Regions from separate parts of the Pseudarthrobacter sulfonivorans genome, predicted to be linked through region 3. Evidence: predicted binding sites of a transcription regulator. Region 3 holds the regulator's gene; each other region holds the start of a gene.

Evidence for each region. The regulator HrcA, encoded in region 3, represses chaperone genes, less so after heat shock. The targets are predictions, from matches to a motif close to TTNGCACTCGNNNNNNNCGAGTGCNAA.
Region 1: the regulator HrcA is predicted to act here: its motif matches at 2,528-2,554, upstream of AU252_RS14235 (Hsp20/alpha crystallin family protein).
Region 2: the regulator HrcA is predicted to act here: its motif matches at 2,944-2,970, upstream of groL (chaperonin GroEL).
Region 4: the regulator HrcA is predicted to act here: its motif matches at 3,698-3,724, upstream of AU252_RS17480 (FmdB family zinc ribbon protein).

What each region holds. Positions count from the first base shown of each region.
Region 1 is NZ_CP013747.1:3,141,886-3,147,645, reverse strand. It holds partial or broken gene AU252_RS14250 (AAA family ATPase) at 431-1,174, shown strand; gene AU252_RS14245 (hypothetical protein) at 1,166-1,543, opposite strand; gene AU252_RS14240 (J domain-containing protein) at 1,587-1,940, opposite strand; gene AU252_RS14235 (Hsp20/alpha crystallin family protein) at 2,016-2,441, opposite strand; gene AU252_RS14230 (MerR family transcriptional regulator) at 2,577-2,903, shown strand; gene AU252_RS14225 (MmcQ/YjbR family DNA-binding protein) at 2,924-3,232, opposite strand; gene AU252_RS14220 (phosphatase PAP2 family protein) at 3,238-4,017, opposite strand; gene AU252_RS14215 (hypothetical protein) at 4,158-5,258, shown strand; gene AU252_RS23260 (immunity 26/phosphotriesterase HocA family protein) at 5,291-5,760, opposite strand, start outside.
Region 2 is NZ_CP013747.1:1,421,131-1,426,890, forward strand. It holds gene AU252_RS06255 (ABC transporter substrate-binding protein) at 1-1,059, shown strand, start outside; gene groL (chaperonin GroEL) at 1,137-2,765, opposite strand; gene AU252_RS06265 (ABC transporter substrate-binding protein) at 3,057-4,322, opposite strand; gene AU252_RS06270 (cold-shock protein) at 4,334-4,540, opposite strand; gene AU252_RS06275 (LytR C-terminal domain-containing protein) at 4,699-5,316, opposite strand; gene AU252_RS06280 (DUF3263 domain-containing protein) at 5,368-5,697, opposite strand.
Region 3 is NZ_CP013747.1:4,678,895-4,684,654, reverse strand. It holds gene AU252_RS21295 (16S rRNA (uracil(1498)-N(3))-methyltransferase) at 1-372, opposite strand, end outside; gene dnaJ (molecular chaperone DnaJ) at 375-1,502, opposite strand; gene hrcA (heat-inducible transcriptional repressor HrcA) at 1,580-2,593, opposite strand; gene AU252_RS21280 (DUF3097 domain-containing protein) at 2,741-3,589, shown strand; gene AU252_RS21275 (DUF4870 domain-containing protein) at 3,718-4,137, shown strand; gene hemW (radical SAM family heme chaperone HemW) at 4,208-5,437, opposite strand; gene lepA (translation elongation factor 4) at 5,474-5,760, opposite strand, start outside.
Region 4 is NZ_CP013747.1:3,850,421-3,856,180, reverse strand. It holds gene AU252_RS17510 (ABC-F family ATP-binding cassette domain-containing protein) at 1-75, opposite strand, end outside; tRNA gene AU252_RS17505 (tRNA-Ala) at 147-219, opposite strand; gene AU252_RS17500 (hypothetical protein) at 360-1,265, opposite strand; gene AU252_RS17495 (GNAT family N-acetyltransferase) at 1,413-2,030, opposite strand; gene galU (UTP--glucose-1-phosphate uridylyltransferase GalU) at 2,036-2,941, opposite strand; gene AU252_RS17485 (5-formyltetrahydrofolate cyclo-ligase) at 3,049-3,669, shown strand; gene AU252_RS17480 (FmdB family zinc ribbon protein) at 3,785-4,048, shown strand; gene cpaB (Flp pilus assembly protein CpaB) at 4,148-4,894, shown strand; gene AU252_RS17470 (AAA family ATPase) at 4,914-5,760, opposite strand, start outside.

The sequences.
Region 1 (5,760 bases), 1.5 Mb from region 3:
GGATACGGCCAACGGTTCAGCCCCGCTGTCACGCCAAGCCCGCAGTCGCCTCGGACGACCTTGGCCGTCGCCGGTAGTTCCACACTGTACGCCGCTGTTCGCCATTCTGATACGGACGCACCGTCGTCTTGATTCCCGGATGGATCCTGACCTCGGTCGGCATCGTCTGCATCGTCGCCGGCTGCCTGCTGCCTGCTGCCTGCTGCCTGCTGCCTGCTGCCTGCTGATGATGCTCTGACGTGAAGGCTATCGAGGGCCGTCGGACTGTTTCAGCGGCGGGACGCTTGCACGTGCCGATCCGGCACCGTGCGTTTGGGACAGCGGAAGAGGGTCTCCGCGGCCCGCCGGCCCGTGACGTCCGGCAGCACAGAGAGCGTGGCGAAGAAAACAGACATGGCAACGGGAACAGTGAAATTGTTCAACTCCGAAAATCCTGCCCGACGGCCTGCTGCAGAAGGTCGCGGACCACACCGTGGGCATCGCCACGCACCGGGCGTCCCTCAAACAGCACGGTCAGCATCTCAAACGGGGCATCCTGCTGTACGGCCGCCCGGGCACCGGCAAGACGCACACCGTCCGGCACCTGCTGAGCCAGAGTGAAGGCTCGACGGCGATCCTCCTCTCGGGCGGTTCCCTCGCCAGGATCTCGGAGGCGGCCCGCATGGCGCGGGCGCTGCAGCCCTCGATCGTCGTGCTGGAGGATTGCGATCTTATTGCCGAGGACCGGAGTTTCGGGCACGGGCCGCAGCCGCTGCTCTTTGAGGTGTTGGACGCCATGGACGGCTTGGATAACGACGCCGACGTCGCGTTTGTCCTCACCACCAACCGGCCTGACATGCTGGAGCGGGCGCTGGCGCAGCGCCCGGGCCGGGTGGACCTCGCGGTGGAGATCCCGCTGCCGGCCCATGCCGAGCGGGTCAGGCTGCTGGAACTGTACGGCCGCATGGTGGCGTTCAGCCCGGCGGCACTGGATGCCGCCGCGGAACGGACGGCGGGAACCACCGCCTCCTTCGCCCGGGAACTGGTCCGGCGGGCGGTGGTGGCTGCGGCGCTGGATAACACGCCGGTGTCCGATTCGCATCTGGCGGCCGCCGTGGAGGATCTGATGGCCGACGCCGAAACCCTCACCCGCAGCCTGCTGGGCAGCGGCACGGACGCGGCCGGTTCATTGTGAGCCGAAGAGGAACTCCTTGGCGTGCGCCACGGCCTTCCGGAAGGCATCATTCCGGAGCGTGACGAGTTGCTCCGCGTCGCCGTCTGCCGGCTCCAAATAGCCGGTGTAACCGGGCCGCAGCACCCAGACGTCCCCGGCAGGCGGAAGATAGAACACTCCGAAGGAACGCTGCTGTTCGTCTTCTGCGGTCCACACCGGCACCACTGCCAAGGCTGCGCCGGTGGCAGGGTTGATCCACTGCGCGCGGGGAAGCGGCTCTTCGTGGGCTTCGGGGTCCAGGAACGGTGCAGTACCCTCGCCCCAGCGCTGTTCGAAGCGTTCGTGAAAGGCAGGGATCAGGTGGGAGTCGTAGCGGCGCCAGTCGCTCATTGTTTTCCGCCTCCTCGCGGTGGTGGCTGTCGTCTTACGGGGTTTACGTCCAGGGTCCGCTTTCCCAGCGCACCGGCGTGATCCTGATGGTGTTGCCGGCCGACACGGACCGGCTGCTGACCTTCCGGACCGGGACGACGGTCGGGGCGCCACCCGCCGCGCTTGCTCCGTTGCGGCTCCGGTCGTAGGCTGCGCGCCGCGCCGGGTCACGGAGGACAGCGAACGCCTGCATGATCCGCAGCAACTCTCCATCCTGGACGTTGCGGTCACCCTTTGGGCCGCCGTCGACGTCGGGGTGGTGGGTGCGCATCAGCGCCCGGTAGGCGCGCGAGATCTCCTGCTGGCTGGCAGCGGGTTTCACCCTCAGGGCGGCGTAGTAGTCCGGCTGGCTGGTCATGGCGGGTACGTCTCGGGGATCTTACGGGGACGGCGCGGGGGCACCGACTGCAGCCGGTGCCCCCGCGGTCCGGACCTATTTACCGATCTCGTGCAAGGAACCCTGCTTGGTTTCGATCTCGATCCTGCGCGGCTTGGCCTGCTCCGCCACTGGGATCCGCAGGGTCAGGACGCCCTGGTCGTAGCTGGCCTTGATGTTGTCCGCATTGAGCGTGTCGCCCAGGATGAGCTGGCGACTGAAGACACCGCGCGGACGCTCTGAGGCCACCAGCTCCACATTGGGCTGTGTGGGGTCCTGGCGCTCCGCCCGGACAGTCAGTACGTTGCGTTCAACATTGAGGTCCACTGAATCGATCTTGACGCCCGGGAGGTCGAACGCCACCACGAACTCGCCGTCTTCCTGCCAGGCGTCCATGGGCATGGCCGCCGGCCGGGCTGCGGTTCCGAAGACCTGCTGGGTGAGCCGGTCCAGCTCACGGAACGGGTCCGTACGCATCAACATCATTTCCCACTCCTTCAGTTTCTAGAAGTTACTTCCAGTTGCTATACCCACCATCGTTTATCTGTGGTGGTGGATATAGATTTTTTATAGCACTCGTGCGAGACTGATGCAACATCACGGGGAGGGAATTTTGGAGTGGACGCGGTCAGTGGAACACCAGGACAAAAACCGGGACCTCGGGCCGGGCAGGCACTGTATGCCATCTCCGTGGCGGCAAAGCTGGCAGGGACCGGGCAGCAGAACATCAGGCTCTACGAGACAAAAGGGCTGATCCTCCCGGAGCGAACGGCCGGGGGCACGCGTCAGTACAGTGATGCCGATGTCGCCCTGCTCCTGCACATCGGCGAACTCCTGGACCAGGGGCTCAATCTTGCCGGCATCGCCAAAGTTTTGGAGCTCGAGGTAGCCAATGCCGAACTGCGTCGCGCCCTCGGACGGGCCAGGTCACGCCCGGACACGTAACGGCCAGAGTCCCCGGCCAGTCAGGATCCGCGGCCGCCCGCCAGCCGGTAGGACTCCTCAAGCAGTTCGCCGAGTTCCTCGGTGCCGATCCGCGCCAGCCGGACCAGCACCAGCTGCGGCGAACGCTCGTGGTGCGGCGTCCAGAAATACGTAGTGGGCGCCGTACCGGCCAAGGCCTCCCGCTCTGTGGTCTTCACCGTCAGCACGCCGTCCTCCCACATGCGCGCCATCAGCGTCTTCGCGAACCAGGCGGGCTGGTCCCAGCTGCTGCGTTCGGTGACACCGGGCAGGGCGAGGCACATGCTGCGGACATCCGACTCGGTTGCCATCGCGGCTAATCCCCCGGCGCGTCCGCTTTGGAGAGCTCGCCCGTGATCCGTTCACCGGGGATCCGGGCGGTCCGCCACGTATCGAGGGCGATGACGGCACCGAGGATCAGCAGCGAGAGGGAGACTGAAGCCATGGCGTCGCTGAGCCAGTGGTAGCCGAGGTACAGGCGGCTCAGCGCGGCCAGGACAACGCCGATGCCCGCACCAACGAAGCCGAAGACGGCCGACCTCGGATTTTTCCGCCGCGAGAACACCAGGAAGGTGGTCACCAGCAGGAAGTCACAGGCACCCAGCACATGGCCGGACGGAAATGAGTAGGTGTGGTCGGCGCCGAACAGCATCAGTTCCACCGGCGGCCGCGAGCGCTGGACGATCGCCAGGATGATCTGCGATGTCACGACGCCGGTGAGCATCGCGGCGGCGAGCACAATGGGCCGCCAGGCGTGCTTGGCCACGAACCCCCAGACCACCGTCACCACCAGCACGATGATTGGCAGGGCAACAGGGCCAAAGATCACCGCGAGGAAGATCATCACGGCCGTGAGGGTCTCTGACCGGAGCGAGAGCAGCCAGTCGCGGATGGATTCGTCGGGACCCCAGGGGCCGGTGTTGCTCTGCAGAACGCCCACCAGGGTGGCGATGAACAGCAGGGCGCCCACGCCAATGAGCACCACAGCCGTCCGGTACAGAGCCTTCCGCGCGGCCGGTTCCATAAAGCGTTCCTCCACCACGAACTTGTCATGGAAGGTCCGCCAAAGGCTGTTCTTGCCTGCCTGCTCTGCCACTGTATTTCCGTCCGTGCGCCGTTATGGAGTGCCTAAGGTGAAGATTATCCCTTCTGCCCGGTGTTGGCCCTGTTCTTTGCCGCGTTGGCTCCGCCGCCGGGCATGTCAGCCTGCCGGGGTAGCCTGGCTCAGTGGGCGCGATGAATGAGCTGATCAACCGGCAGGGCGTGGAAACACTGGCCGGGATCCTGGCTGAGGCCGCTCCGGGATCGGACTGGCCGCACGTCGCTGCTGCCGCCGCACATTTGGACGAGTTGAGCCTGCGCGGCCGCACGGATGCGGTGAGCAAAGCCCTACTGGCGGACGTGCGGCAGCTTCCGGATCCGGGATACCCGACGGCGGCACGCATCTTCCGGAGCGCCCTTTCCGGAGCCGGTTTCACGGGGTGGGTCCTCTGGCCGGTATCCGAAACGGCCGTCACGCTTGCCCTCGAATCAGGCACTGCACCTGACTTTGACGACTGCCTGGCCCTCCTGGCCGAACTGACCCCGAGGCTCACCGGCGAGTTCGCCATCCGGCGGCTGCTTGCCGCGGACCTGGAGCGTTCCCTCAAGATCATCCAGGGCTGGACCGCGCATCCGGACGAGCATGTCCGCCGCCTGGCCTCCGAGGGCACCCGCGCGTATCTCCCCTGGGCGGTGCGGGTTCCCGCCGTCGTGCTTCATCCGGAGGCGTCCCTCCCCATTCTGGACGCCCTGTACCGGGACGCTTCGGAGTACGTGCGGCGCTCGGTGGCGAACCACCTCAACGATCTGGCCCGGCACGCACCAGAGATCGTGGTGGCGACGGCGGCTGGCTGGCTGGCCGCGCCGGACGCCAACACCGCATGGGTGGTCAGGCATGGCCTGCGGACCCTGATCAAGAAGGCCCACCCCGGTGCGCTCGCGCTGCAGGGGTTCGCGCCGGCGTCGGTGGCTGTCACGGGGCCCACGCTGGACCGGAACTCGGTGGCCATACCGGGTGAACTGGCTTTCGACTTCGCGATCGCCAACACGGGGAACTACGATGCCAAGCTCGCGGTGGACTACGTGGTCCACTACGTCAAAGCCAACGGCACGCAATCGGCAAAGGTCTTCAAGATCGCGGCGCTCACCCTGGCCGCCGGTGAGACCCGCACATTATCGAAGCGTCATGCCTTCCGGCAGATGACCACCCGGGTGCACCACGCGGGGGTCCACGCCCTGGAGCTGCAAATCAACGGGATCCGGCACGGGCACACAGAGTTCGAGCTGCATGTCTGAGCTGGGAGGCACTGCGGCTTGGGCGATAACGCTCATTCGGGTATGCGCGGAAATCCCAACTGGTCACTGATGTGGTCATCCAGCCAGCGATAGCTGGAAAGAGCCCAGTCCCCGCAGGGCTCCACTGGTGCAGGAATAGGGTGACCCTGTTCATCCCTATACTCTCCGGTCCATCGACGGAAACAGTGCTGGGCCAATAGATCTTCGTCCGACAGGGGCTGGGTGCCGACGGTTTCGAAGTAGCCTTTGGTCCAGGGTATGCGGTTTATGAATATGGGCGGGAGGAGTAGAAAGTCCGGTCTTAGTTGGTCTAATGCGGGACTTTTCGCAGATGAAACGTGATCGTAAATGTAGATGAGATATGAGCCGGGCATGGGTGCCTTATCCGCAGGAAGATCCACGGAAATAACCCTGCCAAACACGTACTGCTCGTCTGGCAGCTGTAAGGCAAAGATGTCACCGGAAGCCGGCTTTTTACGACTGGGCTTGAGAATCCGTATAT
Region 2 (5,760 bases), 1.8 Mb from region 3:
CTGGCCACCACCACCGCTGCCAATGACGCACCGGATGTCATCCAGATGGACCAGAAATACATCGCCGAGTACGGTGGCCGCGGGGCGCTGCTGGACCTGGCCAAACAGAGCGGGATCGACACCTCCAAGCTGGACAAGGAATCACTGGCGTCCGGCCAATACGACAACGCACAGTACGGGTTGAGCACCGGGAAGAACGCTTACGTCATCATGGCAAACACGAAAGTCTTTGAGGCAGCAAGCGTGCCTGTCCCCGACGACACCACCTGGACGTGGGACGACTTTATGGACACCGCCGCGAAACTCAGCGCGGCCGGTGACGGGATGAGCTACGGCGCAGCCTATGGCAGCAACGAGGCGGACCTCATCCTCTGGCTTCGGCAGCACGGCGAGAACCTCTACTCCCAGGACGGAAAACTGGACTTCGACACCGCTACGGCCGCTTCGTTCTGGGAACGGCTGAAGGAACAGCGCGATTCCCAGGCAAGCCCGCCGGCCACGGTGGCCACCGAGGACTCCGGCGCAGGCCTTGAGGAGAGCCTGTTCGGCACCAACCGGGTAGGCATGGCCTGGTGGTGGACTAACCAGCTGGGATCGCTGGAAACCACCACGGGCAGCAGCATCAAGATGCTCCGCGCCCCCAGCACCGACGGGAAGTCTGCGGACAACGGCATGTACTACAAGCCCACCATGTTCTGGTCCGCGTCCTCACGGTCCAAGCACCCGGAAGCAGCTGCAACCTTTATCAATTACCTGGCCAACAGCCCCGCGGCAGGCGCCATCCTTATGACAGACCGCGGAGTCCCCAGCAACTCTGAGATCGTCGAGGGCATCACACCGGCCCTCAAGCCCGCAGACACCACTGTGGTGGCCTTCCTGAAGGACATTGCGCCGGACATTGCCGATGCGCCTCCCGTCCCGCCGGTGGGTGCCGGCAGCGTCCAGAACGTCATCAAGCGGTTCACTGACGAAGTCCTGTACGACCGGATGACTCCGCAGGCGGCCGCCGACGCGTTCAAGAAGGAAGTCGAAGGGATGCTGGCCACGGCCCGCAAGTAGCGACAAACAAATGCGGCCCCCTCCAGTGGAGGGGGCCGCATTATGGTTTGCGCGGAACGTAGTCCGGGCGCTGGGGACTAGAAGCCGCCCATGCCGCCCATGTCGTCGCCGCCACCCATGGCCGGAGCGTTCTTCTCCGGCTTGTCGGCCACAACGGCCTCAGTGGTGAGGAACAGACCGGCAATGGAAGCCGCGTTCTGCAGGGCAGAGCGGGTTACCTTGACGGGGTCGTTGATGCCGGCAGCCAGCAGGTCGACGTACTCGCCGGTTGCTGCGTTCAGGCCGTGGCCTGCAGGCAGGCCGCGGACCTTGTCGACAACAACGCCAGGCTCGAGGCCGGCGTTGAAGGCGATCTGCTTCAGCGGGGCGTCGATGGCAACGCGGACGATGTTCGCACCCGTTGCTTCGTCACCGGTCAGGTTCAGGTTCGCGAACGCCTTGGCGCCGGCCTGGATCAGCGCAACGCCGCCACCGGCGACGATGCCTTCTTCAACAGCAGCCTTCGCGTTGCGGACAGCGTCCTCAATGCGGTGCTTGCGTTCCTTGAGCTCAACCTCGGTTGCGGCACCGGCCTTGATGACTGCAACGCCGCCGGCCAGCTTGGCCAGGCGTTCCTGCAGCTTCTCGCGGTCGTAGTCCGAATCAGAGTTTTCGATCTCGGCACGGATCTGGGAAACGCGGCCAGCGATCTGGTCGGCGTCGCCGGCACCTTCAACGATGGTGGTCTCGTCCTTGGTGACAACAACCTTGCGGGCGCGTCCCAGGAGTTCCAGTCCGGCGGTCTCCAGCTTGAGTCCGACTTCCTCGGCGATGACCTGGCCACCGGTGAGTACAGCGATGTCGGCCAGCTGGGCCTTGCGCCGGTCGCCGAAGCCCGGAGCCTTGACGGCTACGGACTTGAAGGTGCCACGGATCTTGTTGACGATCAGGGTGGCCAGGGCCTCGCCCTCGATGTCCTCGGCAATGATCAGCAGCGGCTTGTTGGACTGCATGACCTTTTCCAGGACAGCAACCAGTTCCTTGACGTTGGAGATCTTGGAGTTGACGATCAGGATGTACGGGTCCTCAAGGACCGTTTCCTGGCGCTCGGTATCGGTAACGAAGTAAGCGGAGATGTAACCCTTGTCGAAGCGCATGCCTTCGGTGAGCTCGAGCTCCAGGCCGAAAGTGTTGGACTCCTCGACGGTGATGACGCCTTCTTTGCCCACCTTGTCCAGGGCTTCAGCGATCAGGGCGCCAATTTCATCGTCACCGGCGGAGATGGAGGCAGTAGCCGCAATCTCTTCCTTGGTTTCGATTTCCTTGGCGGAGGCCAGCAGCTCAACCGTGACGGCCGCTACAGCCTTCTCGATACCACGCTTGAGGGACAGCGGGTCAGCGCCGGCCGCGACGTTGCGCAGGCCTTCCTTGACCAGGGCCTGCGCCAGCACGGTAGCCGTGGTGGTGCCGTCGCCAGCGACGTCGTCCGTCTTCTTGGCAACTTCCTTGACCAGCTCGGCGCCGATCTTTTCGTAAGGGTCGTCCAGCTCGATCTCCTTGGCGATGGAAACACCATCGTTGGTGATCGTGGGGGCGCCCCACTTCTTTTCGAGGACGACGTTGCGTCCACGCGGGCCGAGGGTGACCTTGACGGCGTCGGCGAGGATGTTCAGGCCCCGCTCAAGACCGCGGCGTGCCTCTTCATCAAATGCAATGATCTTGGCCATAACGGCAGTAGTCCTTTCGGGACAGTCGTTAAGAATGAACCTCACTGCAGTGCCCGCGACGGACGATCCTTCACCGGCGGCCTCTGTATGCCGCGGCTGGGGATCTCACTCCAGCTAGGTATTTCTCTCGCTCCACGACCGCCGCCAAGCCCCGAAGCCGGACAAACCGGACGTTGCTTTAGCAGTCGGTACGTAGGAGTGCTAACTCAATAATTAGCACTCCCTAGGTGAGAGTGCAAGCGAAAGGTCCCGCAAATCGCCCTGTCAGGGCGGCCCGTTCGCCACCGGCGATCAGCCTGCGGCCCGTCCTGCCGCCTCACGGCCGCTGAGCACTGCCCTGTTGTCTGCGCCGTAGGTGAACACCATGTAGTTGGCCGTGGTGATGTCACCGTTGGCGTCGAAGGCAACCGGCCCCGATTCGCCGTCGTAATTAATGCCTGCCCCGGTCTTCAGGACCGCGAGGCAGTCGGTGTAGGACAGGCACGGCTTGGTGGCCGGGCCCGAGGCCTGCGCGGCGGGCTGCCCGCCTGCTGTCCCGCCGGAGACGGCGATCAGGTTGGCGGCGATGGAGCGGCCGGCATCGTCGTCAGCCTTCGCTGCCGCCAGGACCGCCAGGTTCACGGCGTCGTAGGTCTCTGCGGCGAACGAAAGGTCTTTCAGGGCAGGGTTGACCGACACAAGACGGGCCTGGAAGTCCGCAGACGGCAACAGGCCCGGCACCACTGCACGGGCGCCTTCGAGCGCCTTGGATCCAAGTCCCGAACCGTACTGGGCGAAGGCACCGTCGCTCAGGATGATGCTCTTGCCCGAAAGTCCCGCGTTATTGAGCTCTGCGATGGCGCCCTGGGCGTCGTCCCTGGCGATCAGCACTACAGCGTCAGGAGTGGCGGCCTTGGCAGCAGCTGCGGCGTTACCGGCGTCGCCGGGCTTGAAGGCGGTCGTTGAGACAGTTTCCAGGCCGGCGTTCTTGGCGGCACCGGTCACCGCGGCCGAAACGTCCTTGCCGTAGGCACTGTCCTGGTGGACCACGGCAAGGCTCTTGGCGCCGCCGTCCTTGGCCAGCTTCACCAGCACCGAGGCCTGGGCAACGTCCGCCGCGGCCGTCCTGAAGTAATAGCCGCCGCTCTTGTAGCGGGACAGCCCGGCAGCGGAGTTGGCCGGCGAGACGAGCGGGACGCGCGCGGCCGAGAGGACGTCGATGGCGGCGGCGGCGTGACTCGAATCCGTGGGGCCGATCACCGCATCAACCTTGGCTGAGGCCAGATTCCTGGCCTGGGCGTCGGCGCCATCACCGGCGCCTACCACCAGATCTACAGGCCTGCCCTTGTGGCCGCCGGCCGCATTGATTTCCTTGATTGCCAGTTGGGCCGCGGCGAGCTGCGAGTCGTTGAGGAAGGCCTGCTCCCCTGTGCTGTCCTGGATCAGCCCGATCCGCAGCGTGCCGTCACCGGATGCTTCAGCGGAGTCAACGCGGGCGTTGCCGCCAGCTCCGGCACAGCCGGCCAGGGCCAGCAGGAGGGCCGCCCCTGTGGTTGTGCGGACGATTGTTGAACGCAAGCTGCGGGAGATCACTGCGCGGGCCGGACGTTTTCTGCCTGCGGGCCTTTCTCGCCTTCGCCGACTTCAAGCTCGACGCGCTGTCCCTCATCCAGGGCGCGGTAACCTTCGCCCTCAATGGCCGACCAGTGCACAAAGACATCGTCCGCGGAGCCGTCCACCGTAATAAAGCCGTAGCCCTTTTCGGCGTTGAACCACTTAACCGTTCCCAATGCCATGATGTCCACTCTTTTCCGTCGTGCCGTCGGTCCCCGTCGGAAGTGTGCCGCTTGTTACGGACCGAAGCCTGAAATCACTCTAGCGACAAGCCATCCGGCGGGCCGAACCACACGGCCGCTCCGGTGCCCAAAAGTTATTCAGGCGTGACGGCGAGACGCTACTGGTAGCCCGGCCCCAGGACAACAACCAACGGCACCTGGAAGTCCTGGCTCTCCACCAGGGTAGGGATGTTCAGGAGTTCGGAGACTGCTTCGGCGTTGGCTTTCTGCGCCGGTCCTGAATAGAAGATTGCGGATGTCTGCTGCGGAGCGCCGCCCCAGTTCCCCACCTGACCCAGCGTCCAGCCATCGGCCTGGACCATCGAGCTGATGCGTCCGGCGAGCCCGGCCTTCCCGGCGGCGTTGTAGATGGCCACGCCCTGGGTCTTGTCCAGCACAACCGCGGAGGGAATGTTGCTGGGCGAAGCGCTGGGCTCGGCGTCGGGGCTCTTAGAGGGCTCCGGGTCCGTGGAGGCTTCAGCGGTGGCTGACGGTGCCGCGCTTGCCTCGGGGGCAGCGGTTGATTCCAGGCTGGTGGAGGCTTCACTGCCGGCCTGGGTGAACCCGAGCTTGGGGAGGATCAGGAAGGACACCACTCCGATGGCCAATGCCACAATCCCCACAGCAAGGATGGGCCACAGCTTCCGCCGGGCAGGCGCCGAGGCCGCACGGTGGACGCCCTGCCGCGAGGCGGACTCCGGAACCTTGTCGAATTCATCCCGAGCGTATTTGGTCATGGTGGGGAGACGTCCTTGTTGATTGCTGCTGATGGCTCAGCACGAGCGTGGTCAGGCGTCGGAACCCAGGCGTCGTGCAGTGCGTGCCCGGTGACGCGACGTACGTAGTCTACGCAATCTCTTGACCAGCATGGGGTCGTGGGCCAGTGCAGCCTCGGTGTCGATGAGGGCGTTGAGCAGCTGGTAGTAGTGGGTCGCGGACAGATCGAAAAGCTCCCTGATGGCCTGTTCCTTGGCCCCCGCGTACTTCCACCACTGCCGCTCCAGTGCCAGCATCTGCTGGTCGCGCTCGCTCAATGGGGAGTCGCGGAGGGTAAAGTCAGCCAGCAAAGAACCGCGCTCCTCCGGCTCCGGCATATGTTCCCGAGCAGGTTCCGCCACGGCACACCCCTTCGCTGGTCTCGCTGAATCACCGGTTAAGTTACAAAATCTCCTCCCCATGTT
Region 3 (5,760 bases):
ACCCTTCCAGCGGACAATTGATCGCTCGGACTGCCAGGGAACTACGGCATCAATCCCGAGTTCGGTTGCCGTTTCCACGGCCAGTTCATCACGGTCCCCCTTGGCCAGGGCCTGCACCAGCACGAGCCGGATGTCAGGCCGGCCCTCCACAACGAGGGCGGAGCATTCCACGGTGAGCTCCGCGGGCGACGCCGAGACAACAGTTCCCGTCAGCCGCCTTCCGGCGCCGTCGGCAATGTCCACTGCCTCTCCGGGAGATAGCCGTTTTACAGTCACGGCGTGGCGTGCCTCCGGCCCTTGAAGGACAAAACGGGCACCGGGCACCAGATCGTCCAGCGACCCGGCACCGCTGAAGAAAACGGGATTGCTCACCGCTACAGGTTACCGAACCGGTCCCGCAGCTTGGCAAAGACGCCGCCGCTGGCAGCCAGTTTGCCTTCCGTGAACTGCTCGCCCCGCAGCTTCGCCAACTGCCGCAGGAGATCCTCCTGCGCGGCATCCAGCTTGGCCGGCGTCTCCACCTGCAGATGGACCATCAGGTCCCCGCGGCCGTAACCGCGCAGGTGCGTCACGCCGAGTCCACGGAGCGTGATGATCTCCCCTGACTGCGTCCCTGCCTTGACGTCGATTTCCTGCAGCCCGTCAAAGGTTTCCAGTGACAGCTCGGTGCCCAGGGCGGCGGCAGTCATCGGGATGTGCAGCGTTGCGTGCAGGTCGTCACCGTCGCGTGCGTACGTGGCGTCGTTGTTGACGCGGAGTTCCACGTACAGGTCCCCGGACGGTCCGCCGGCCGGGCCTGCTTCGCCCTGCCCGGAGAGCTGGATCCGGGTGCCCGTGGCAACACCGGCCGGCACCTTGATGGTGAGCGAACGCCGGCTGCGGATGCGGCCTTGGCCGCTGCATTCGTTGCAGGGGTCCTTGATGACCGTCCCGAAGCCTTCGCAACTGCCACACGGGGCCGCCGTCATGACCTGGCCCAGGATGGAGCGAACCGCGCGCTGGACCTGGCCGCTGCCACCGCAGATATCGCAGCGCACAGGGTGGCTGCCTTCGCGGCAGCATGACCCGTTGCAGGTGGGGCAGGTGACAGCTGTGTCCACTTCGAGTTTCCGGTTGACGCCGAACACAGCATCGCGGAGTTCGATCCGTACACTGATCAGCGCGTCCTGGCCGCGGCGGACCCGGGAAGCGGGGCCGGAGGTGCCGCCTGCCCCGAAGAACGTGTCGAAGATGTCCTGGAACGCGAAGCCCTGGCCGGAGTATCCGCCGCCGCCGAACCCGTTGTCGGTGCCGTTCTCGTTGCCGGTGGTGTCATAGATCCGGCGCTTCTGCGGGTCCGAAAGTACCTCGTAGGCATGGGTCACGGCCTTGAAGCGGTCCGATGCATCGTCCCCGGGGTTTACGTCCGGGTGAAGAGTGCGGGCCAGCTTGCGGTAGGCCTTCTTGATCTCTTCCCCGGTGGCTTCCGGCGAGATTCCGAGGACGTCGTAGTGGCTGCTCAAAGTTCGTATCTCTTCCTTGTTGTACTGCCGGCAGCCGGGCTGCCGGCACTGCTCTTCGTGCCTGGACCGCGGTGCTGTTACGGACCCAGAATTCTTGAAAGGTAACGGGCTACTGCCCTGACGGCGGCCATCGTGGTGGGATAGTCCATCCGGGTGGGGCCGAGCACACCGATCTTGGCAGTGCTGTCTGGTCCGTAGCCCGTGGCCACCACGGAGGCTTCCGCGAGTCCGTCGTACGGGTTTTCACGCCCGATGCTGACTGCCACGCCCCTCGGATCCTGCGCCATGTCGCTCAGGAGGCGCAGCAGGACAACCTGCTCCTCGAGCGCTTCCAAGACCGGTCCGATACTGAGCGGAAAATCCACATTGGAGCGGGCGAGGTTCGCCGTTCCGGCCATGACCATGCGTTCCTCGCGGCTGCTGTGGGCGAGCGTTTCCAGCCCGTGGGCCAAGGCCTGGGCCGCCGCGCGCTGGCCCGGGCTGACCGACGAAACGACTCCCGGCAGCGAGGGGGTCAGCCGGCTCAGCGAGATGCCCGCGAGTGATCCGAGGAAGTGTGTCCGCAACGCGGCGATGGCGTCGTCGCCGAGGTCCTGGCCGACGTCGATCACGCGCTGTTCGACCTTGCCGGTGGTGGCGATGAGGACCACCAGGACCTGCCGGGGCGCGAGCAGGACGAATTCGATGTGGCGGATGGTGGCGCGGCTCAGATGCGGATACTGCACTACCGCGACCTGGTTGGTCAGCTGCGACAGCATCCTGACGGTCCTGTCCAGGACGTCGTCCAGATCGTCTGCGCCCTCCAGCAGCGACTGGATTGCACGCCGTTCCGCGTGGGAAAGCGGCTTTACCGCTGAAATCTGGTCCACAAACAGCCGATAGCCTTTGTCTGTGGGGATCCGTCCGGCGCTGGTGTGCGGGGCCGTGATCAGGCCGTCGTCTTCCAGGGCCGCCATGTCGTTGCGGATGGTGGCACTGGACACGCCGAGGTGGTGGCGTTCCACGAGCGCTTTTGAACCTACTGGCTCGCGGGAGTGCACATAGTCCTCCACGATGGCGCGCAGTACTTCGAGTTTGCGCGGCTCGCTCATACTCCACCTCCATCCGTGGTCACTGCAGGGTTAGCACTCGACATGCCTAAGTGCTAACAGTCTAATATGAGTCACCCCGTTGTTAGCATTGGTACCGCTCCGGGCGAAATTCCGGGCCAGGATCTAGCGGCAAGGCGGAATCAATCCATGCAGTACCAGAACTGGGGTCCGCAGGAGATCACCGCGCCCGTGAGAAGCGAACTCCCTGAGGTCCCCGTGGAACGTGGCATGGTTCTCGAAGACGCCCAGTCAGGCTGGGTGGGAGCGGTGACCCGGGTGGAGAAGTCCGGTGGCATGCATGTAGTGGCCCTCGAAGACCGGCGCGGCAAGTCCCGGTCCTTCCGGCTGGGCTTCGGGTTCCTCCTGGAGGGGCAGCCCATCCGGCTCCTTCCCCCGGCTCCCAGGCAGGCCGCCCCCGTCGTCGCCGGCCGAACGGCGTCCGGCTCAGTCCGCGTGGCCGGCCAGCGTGCCCAGGTGGCCAAAGCCAGCAGGATCTGGGTGGAGGGAAAACACGACGCCGAACTCGTGGAAAAAGTCTGGGGTGACGATCTCCGCGTAGAGGGCATCGTCGTCGAGCCTTTGCATGGCATTGATGACCTGGCGGGGGCGGTGGCCGCATTTGGTCCCGGTCCGGGGCGGCGGCTGGGGGTCCTGGTGGACCACCTGGTGCCGGACTCGAAGGAGTGGCGCATCGCGGCTGCCGTGATGGCCTCCCCCGGCGCGGTGGGGAATGTCCTGATAGTCGGGCACCCTTACGTTGACGTGTGGCAGGCCATCCGGCCCGCTGTGCTGGGCATCGAAGAATGGCCGGTGGTGCCCCGCGGGCAGGACTGGAAGACCGGAATCCTGGCGGCGTTCGGCTGGCCGCACTCCACCAAGGAAGACATCGGGCTTGGCTGGCAAAAGCTGCTAGGCGCTGTCCGCAGCTACGCGGACCTGGAAGCATCGCTGCTCGGGAGAGTGGAGGAAGTCATCGACTTCCTGACGGTGCCCTGACACCGGATCCGGCTCCTGGCGGCAGCATTTGGTGGCTGAACCAGTATTCTTGGTACTGCGGAGGCTGCAGTTGCTTCAGTCCGGCATTCTCCAACCCAGCACCATTGCACTTTCGAAGGAAGAAAACCGTGGCACAAAACGCACGCGAGCACCGGGACGACCACGGCGGCCAGGGCCGTTCCGAGTACCAGGGCGTTCCGGCTAATGCGCTGCCCCTGACGGCCAGCGAAGACCGCCAGTGGGCCACACTGGCACACTTCGGCGGGATCCTCGGCTGTGTTCCGTCACTGCTGATCTACCTGATTTTCCGTGAGCGCGGGCCGTTTACCGCCCAGGAATCCAAGGAAGCGCTGAACTTCAGCCTGCCGCCCACCATTGCGGCGCTGGTGGCCAATCTCCTGGTGTTCATTCCGGTGGTGGGAAATGTCTTCGCCGTCATCGCCACCCTGATCTGGATTGCCCTGACCTGCTTCTCCGTGGCCGCAGGCATCCATGTCAACAAGGGCCAGCCCCACCGTTACCAGTACAATCTGCGCTGGATCAAGTAGTCCCCACCCGCGCCCTAACCTCGCAAGCTCGGCCAGGGAACCCTGCGGGCGTGGGCCCAGCACCCGCGGTTCAGTCCGGCAGGATCCTGCGGACCACGGCGTCGGCCAGCAGGCGGCCCTTCAGGGTCAATACCAGCGTGCCGTGGAACGCAGCCGGCGGCTCCACCAGGCCGTCGGCAATGAGCCCGGCCACGGCGTGACGGCCGTGGTCGCCCAGCGTTGACGTGGCCAGTCCCGACACGAGCCGGGCCTCAAGCATCACGCGCTCCACGTCGCGGGTTTCGGCGTCGAGCGTTTCCCGCCCGGCCGCCGGTGACAGGCCCTGAGCGAGCCGTCCGGCGTAGGCCGTGGGGTGCTTGACGTTCCACCACCGCACCCCGCCCACGTGTGAATGTGCACCAGGCCCGATGCCCCACCAGTCGTCCCCGCGCCAGTACGCGAGGTTGTGCCGGCATGCCTGCTCCGGCGTCCGGGACCAGTTGCTGACCTCGTACCAGCTGAGGCCTGCAGCGCCGATCAGCTGGTCGGCGAGTTCGTATTTGTCGGCGTGGTCGTCGTCGTCGATTCCCGGGACTTCACCACGGCGGATCTGGGCTGCCAGCTTGGTGCCGTCTTCCACGATCAGCGCGTAGGCACTGATGTGGTCAGGCTGGTAGGAGAGGGCCGTCTCCAGGGAGAACCGCCAGTCCTCCAGGGACTCCCCCGGTGTCCCGTAGATCAGGTCCAGGCTCACGGCCAGTCCGGCATCGCGCGCCCACTGCACCACCTGCGGCACGCGGCTGGGCGTGTGCGTGCGATCCAGGACCTTCAGGACATGGGGAACGGCAGACTGCATACCAAAGGAAACCCGGGTGAAGCCGGCATCGGCCAGGACCTGAAGGGATGCCGGGGTGACCGAGTCCGGGTTTGCTTCGGTGGTCACTTCGGCGCCGGGTTCCAGGCCCCAGTGCCCGACGGCGGCCGTCAGGATCCGCGCGAGGTCTTCCGCCGGGAGCAGCGTGGGAGTGCCGCCGCCGAAGAAGACTGTGCTCAGCGGCCGGTCCGGGAGACCCGAGTTCCGCAGGACTGTGGCGGCAAAGTCGACTTCGGACACGGCCGTGGTGGCGTAGGCGTCCTGTGACGCTCCGCCGCCCAGCTCGGTGGCCGTGTAGGTGTTGAAGTCGCAGTATCCGCAACGAACAGCGCAGAACGGGATGTGCACGTACAGCCCGAAGGCCCGGTCCGCCGCACCGGCCACTGCCTGGGCGGGCAGCAGACCGTCCGACGGCGCGGGGTCGCCGAGCGGAAGAATGCTAGGCATTGCGGGGGCGTCCGGTGTTGCCGGCCACAGTCATCACTACTTCTTGGCCTTGTCCTTGGACTCGTCGGTGGTCAGCGCAGCGATGAAGGCTTCCTGGGGGACCTCAACGCGGCCCACCATCTTCATGCGCTTTTTGCCTTCCTTCTGCTTCTCCAGCAGTTTGCGCTTCCGGGAAATGTCGCCGCCGTAGCACTTGGCGAGAACATCCTTGCGGATGGCGCGGATGCTTTCCCGGGCGATGATCCTGGAGCCGATGGCAGCCTGGATGGGCACTTCGAACTGCTGGCGGGGAATGAGCTCGCGCAGTTTGCCGGTCATCATTA
Region 4 (5,760 bases), 830 kb from region 3:
CTTGAAAAAGGCTTCGCGGAGAACCTGGGTTTTGTCAAAGCTCACGTTGACGTCGTTCAGCCGGATCAAACTCATTGATGGTGTCCAATCCAGTGCTAGCTAGCTGCGGGCCTGGGAAACACGGTTCTGGCCAGACAGATGATGTGTGGAGCTAAGGAGATTCGAACTCCTGACCTCTTCGATGCGAACGAAGCGCTCTACCAACTGAGCTATAGCCCCGGAATAGTCCGCGTCCCCGGGAAGGAACGGCGGTACCGGTGACCTTAGGCTACAAATTTTCGTCCCGCATTGCGAATTGACACTCCGCGCCCGCACTGACGACCGGGGCTGGGTCTGCTTCGGGCGGACCCGGTGAGGTATCAGGCGCGGCGGCGCTGCAGGACGTCGTCGAGGTTGCTCAGGGCGCTCTGCGCCTTGGTGAGGGGCTTGGCGGCGGGCGCGCCGGGCGTGGCTGCGGGAACGCCCTGCTTCAGGGACGGCTTACCGACGGCTTTCGGCGCCTCGGGAAGGTCAAGCGGCTGGGGCGCCGGGCGCTCGGCCTTGGCGGCCTCAACGTACACCGGCTTTGGCACGTCCACCGGTTCCCAGGTTGTGACGGCCGGCTCCAGCGAAGCGGCGGCGGCGCTGGCATCTCCGGCGGCTACCGCAACAGCCAGTGCGGCTTCCCGGAGCTCCATCGCGGTAAGGGGCTTAGGCTTCGGCTTGGGCTGGTGGGCCTCTGCGTCAAAGAGACGGCTTTCCGGCCGGGCGGCGGGACGCGCCGCGGTGTCCGCGGCGGCAGATCCCTGACGCCGCACGGGAGCGCTCATCGCTGAGCGGAACGCGGCGTTCACCTTCGCTTTGCGGTCCCGCACAGCCAGGAAGCGGAGCAGGGCCACAGCTGCGACGGTGGCGGCAAGGCCGGTGACCGGCAGCAGGGCGCTTCCGATTCCGAACGGCAGAAGAACACCCGAAACAAACGCGGTCAGCAACGCCAGGACACCAACGAGTGCGATCCCTGTCCTGCCATAGCGGATCCGGAACGCGCCGCGCGTCGTCGCGTTGCCGGACGTTTCCGTGGCGGTTTCGGGGCTCTTCCTGATCTCCATGGCTTTCTCCTGCTGGGCGGCGATGTTCAGTACCGTCCCGGCTCTCGGGTCCGATGATTCAATGGCTGGTACTTCCGTCAGGAAGTCGCCAGCGGCCTGGGCCTGGTGCCGGCGGTTCCGCAGAACGTAGGGCGCAACCCATACGATCCAGAGCACAACGGCAACCACAAGGATCACTGAGCTGCTTAGGGGGAAGTCCACAATCAAAACCGTATGAGCATTAGGGCAGCCGCCCCCGCATTAGCCACGGTGTGTCGCCGGCAACGTGGCAATTCATTGGATTTATGACCTTGGAAGTACCATGGCCGGTTCGGGTCCGGCGGGTCAGGGCCGGGACGCGAGCCACGGGGCGAGCAGCCCTTCCGGGACCTCGTCAGCGGTCAGCGCGAAGGACCGGTGGTCCGCCCACTCGCCGTTGATGTGAAGGAAGCGTGGACGGTAACCTTCGTCGCGGAATCCCAGCTTCTCAACCACGCGCAGGCTGGGGCCATTCTCGGGCCGGATGTTGATCTCCATCCGGTGCAGGCCCAGGGCCTGGAAACAATGGTCAGTGGCCATGGCCACCGCCGTGGGTGCGATGCCGTGACCGGCGCGGGCCTGGTCAACCCAGTATCCCAGTGTCGCCATCATGGCCGAGCCCCACACAATCGAGGACACAGTCAGCTGGCCAACGATGACCGGGGCCGCCAACCTGGGCGTGCGCTCAGTGATCAGGAACGGCAGGGCCGTCCCCTGGGCGGCCTGGATTTTCAAGGACCGCACCATCTGCCGGTAGTCAGGCAGGGCACCGCCAGGTGCCGGATTGGATGCTTCCCAGGGCGCCAGCCACTCGCTGTTGCGCCCCCGGACCTGGGTCCATTCCTTCTTGTCCCGGTACCGGATGGGGCGCAGGATCAGGTCGCCGCATTCGAGTGTTACGGGCCAGATGGGTCCGGGGCGCACGGCAGCTATTTAGCGAGGCCGGCCGTGAAGCCCGGCAGCCACTCCCGCAGGCCGGGGCCGAGGTCGTCGCTGTCAATGGCGAGCTGGACGCAGGCCTTGAGGTAGCTGAGCTTGTCACCGGTGTCGTAGCGGCGGCCGCGGAAGACCACGCCGTAAACTCCGTAGCCGTCACCTTCGCCGGCTGCCAGTTCCTGCAGGGCGTCGGTCAGCTGGATTTCCCCGCCCCGGCCGGGGCCGGTGTGCTCGAGTACGTCAAAAACTGCGGGGTGGAGGACGTAGCGGCCAATGACGGCCAGGTTTGAGGGCGCCTCGTCCACGCTGGGCTTTTCGACGAGCTTGTTGATCCTGACGTAGCCTTCACCGTCGATCTCCTGCACATCGGCACATCCGTAGGCACTGATCTGGGAGGGCTCCACCTCGATGAGGGCCACCACCGATCCGCCGGTCTTGGACTGGACTTCGATCATGGTGCTGAGGAGTTCGTCCCGCGCATCGATCAGGTCGTCGCCCAGGAGGACTGCAAACGGTTCGTTGCCGACGTGCTGCTTTGCACGCAGTACTGCGTGGCCCAGGCCGTTGGGGTCACCCTGGCGGACGTAGTGGATGTCACCGAGGTTGCTGGCTGCCTGGATGGACTCAAGCTTCGCCAGGTCGCCCTTGGCTTCCAGGGTGTCCTCCAACGAAGGAACCCTGTCGAAGTGGTCCTCCAGGGCACGCTTGTTGCGTCCCGTGATCATCAGGATGTCGTTAAGGCCAACATTGACAGCCTCTTCAACCACGTACTGGATGGCCGGCTTGTCCACCACTGGGAGCATTTCCTTGGGCATGGCTTTTGTGGCCGGCAGGAACCTGGTGCCGAGTCCGGCAGCGGGAATAACGGCCTTGCGTACTGTCTGCTGAGTGGTAGTCACTGGACTAATCTAACGGAGGGGCTGACCATTCAGTAATTATTGGTGGCTCCTGAGCCAATGCGGCGCAGACGCTGCAACGGCCACCCTAACGGCAGAGAAGGAACGGCATGTCCCAAGGAAGTAGCGAAGCCAAGGCGGACATCCGCGCACGCCATCGTGCGCGCCGCGCCGCGACGGACGCCACCCAGCGCGACGCGGCCGGTGCCGCCCTGGCCGTCCACGGCGCCGCATGGGCCGAACAACTGACCGGTGGGACGCCGTCGACCTTTTGCGCCTACCTGGGCGTGGTCCCAGAGCCGCCCACGCTGCCCCTGATCAGCGAACTCCACCGGCATGGCCACACCATCCTGCTCCCTGTCTGCGAGCCCGGCCGCCGGCTGAGCTGGACGTACTGGACTCCGGGCGTCGAGTTTGTCCGCAGCCGCTATGCGCCGGTGCTGGAACCAGCCGGACCGCGCCTTGACCTCGGCATCATGGCGTCCGTTGCCGCCCTCTTCATCCCCGCCACGGCGGTGGACAAGGACGGCAACCGCATAGGCCAGGGCGGCGGCTACTACGACATCCTGCTGGGTTCCCTCGCCGAAGACGGCCCGGAGATCCCGCTTGCGGCCATCGTCTTCGATTCCGAACTGCTCCCGGCCGGAAGCATCCCCGCCGAAGACTTTGACCGGAGGGTTCCGGCTGCGCTCACGCCCTCAGGTTTGATCCGGCTGCCGGACCCGGCCTGAGGCAGGGCTACTTTCCGGGGTGATAGAATTGGCACTCAGGCCCTTCGACTGCTAATGGACGGTTTCCGCTCAACGCAGTACAGGACCTCTCGTTTGCCCCCGAGGAGGATCACCAGTGCCCACTTATGCCTACGCCTGCAAGGATTGCGGCCACGCCTTCGACGTTTTCCAGTCGTTTACCGACAGCACCCTGACTGCATGCCCGGAGTGCCAGGGCGCCTTGCGCAAGAAGTTCAACAGCGTGGGTGTGGTCTTCAAGGGCTCCGGTTTCTACCGGACCGACTCCCGGGATGCCAAGGGAAGCACTGTTTCGGCTGCCCCTGCCGCCCCCGCGGCCGCACCGGCGCCGGCACCTGCCACCGCCGCTGCCGCCAGCTGACCTCCGGTCCAAAAAGACGTACGACGCCGGCGGCACGGTTGTCCACATAGGCACCTTCGCTTCTGTCGGACGTGGTTGCCGGTACGTAGCGTGGTCCGTATGCCCGCTACCCTCTTTCGTTCCGGCCGCGGATCCGCCCCGCCGGGACGCCCGGCCCGCCGCCCGCTCCCGTCAGCACGCCCTCGGGGCGCGCGCGGCCACAGGCTGTTGTCCTGGCTGGGCCGGAACCGGCGCCTTGCGATAGCGCTCCTGCTTTGCCTTGCTGCCGGGATCACGGTCCATCAGCTCACTCCCCCGCCCGCCGACACCGTCTCGGTGTTGGCCGCGGCGCGGGATCTCCCCGCGGGAACGGCCTTGACAGCCACGGACCTGACGGCAACGAAGATCCCGCCGGGGATGCTGACCGCCGGATCCATGTCCCACACCAGTGAAGCCGCGGGCAAACAACTGGCCGCCCCTCTTCGGAAGGGCCAACTGGTAACGGACTCCCTGCTGCTGGGTCCCGGCCTCCTGACCGGCACGCCACCGGGCTCCGCAGCCGTGCCCTTGAGGATGGCCGATCCCTCCTCCATCCAGCTGGTATCGCCCGGGCAACTGGTCAACGTGGTCCTGACCGGGGCGAACGGCTTCGACCAGCAATCCCCCTCAGAAGTGCTGGCTTCCTCCGTTCCCGTCCTGTGGACGTCGGGACAGGGCGGCAAGTCGGGTCAGTGGCTGGGCACGGGCGAGACCGACGGGCTGATCGTCGTGGCGGCAGCCCCGGAGCAGGCTGCCCGACTGGCCGGGGCCTCCACGCAGGGCAAGCTGTTTTTCGTCCTGGTGGGACCCGAGGGCGGTGCCGGATGACGCCGTCAGAGCCTGGTGGTCAGCTCCAGTGCGGCGGCTTGTTTTCCTTCAGCCAAGCGTCGTGATCGTTGTCGGGGCCATCGCCCCAGCGCTTCGGATCATCCTCCGCGGCCTTGCTGGGCAGGACGCCCGCGGTCTCTGGCAGCTGGCGCTCCGGCACAGCCGCGTTCCCGTTTCGTGCGTCATCCGCGTGGTCGTTACCGTGCGTATCTGCCTGATCGGCGTTCCGTGGGGTCACAACAACCGCCTCCTCACTGGCCAGGCGTCCGGCCTGGTCGTCGTTCCTGTCGTTTCCTTCGTTCCCCAGCGCGAGCGGGTCCACGTCCTCGTCAAAGAATCCACCCGTGGCCGTGCCCCGGCCGGGGGGCAGAATATTCTCAAGGCCCAGGTAACCCGCGATCCGGTCCGCACACGCGGACGGGTCCGTGAAGACTTCGATGGTCCACAGCGGCATGTACCGCCAGCCCATCCGTTCCAGCAGCTGCGGACGGAGCCGGCTCCGCTCACGGACACTCATGGTGCGGTACTGCTCCGTGCCATCCGATTCGATGGCCACCGGCCGCGGAATCTCGGCGTCGTCCTGACCCATGGTGCTAAGCGGGTCTGCTGCGGCCACCACGTCAATCACGCCGTCGTACTGGTGCCAGACGCGGGCGCCCCGGGCACGCAGCCGGTCACCAAGATCGGCGACGAGGGGATCGGCCCCAAGCGCCTGCTCACTGGCGGCGGCACGCGAGGCCGGAGTTCCGAGATCCGTCTTTCCCGCAATCTCACGGTTGAGGAGCTCGTAGAAGTCCACCGCGCCGTAGGACAGCCGCGTGTGATCGAGGTCTTCGGGCTGGAAACACGTCAGGACGTGGAGTGAA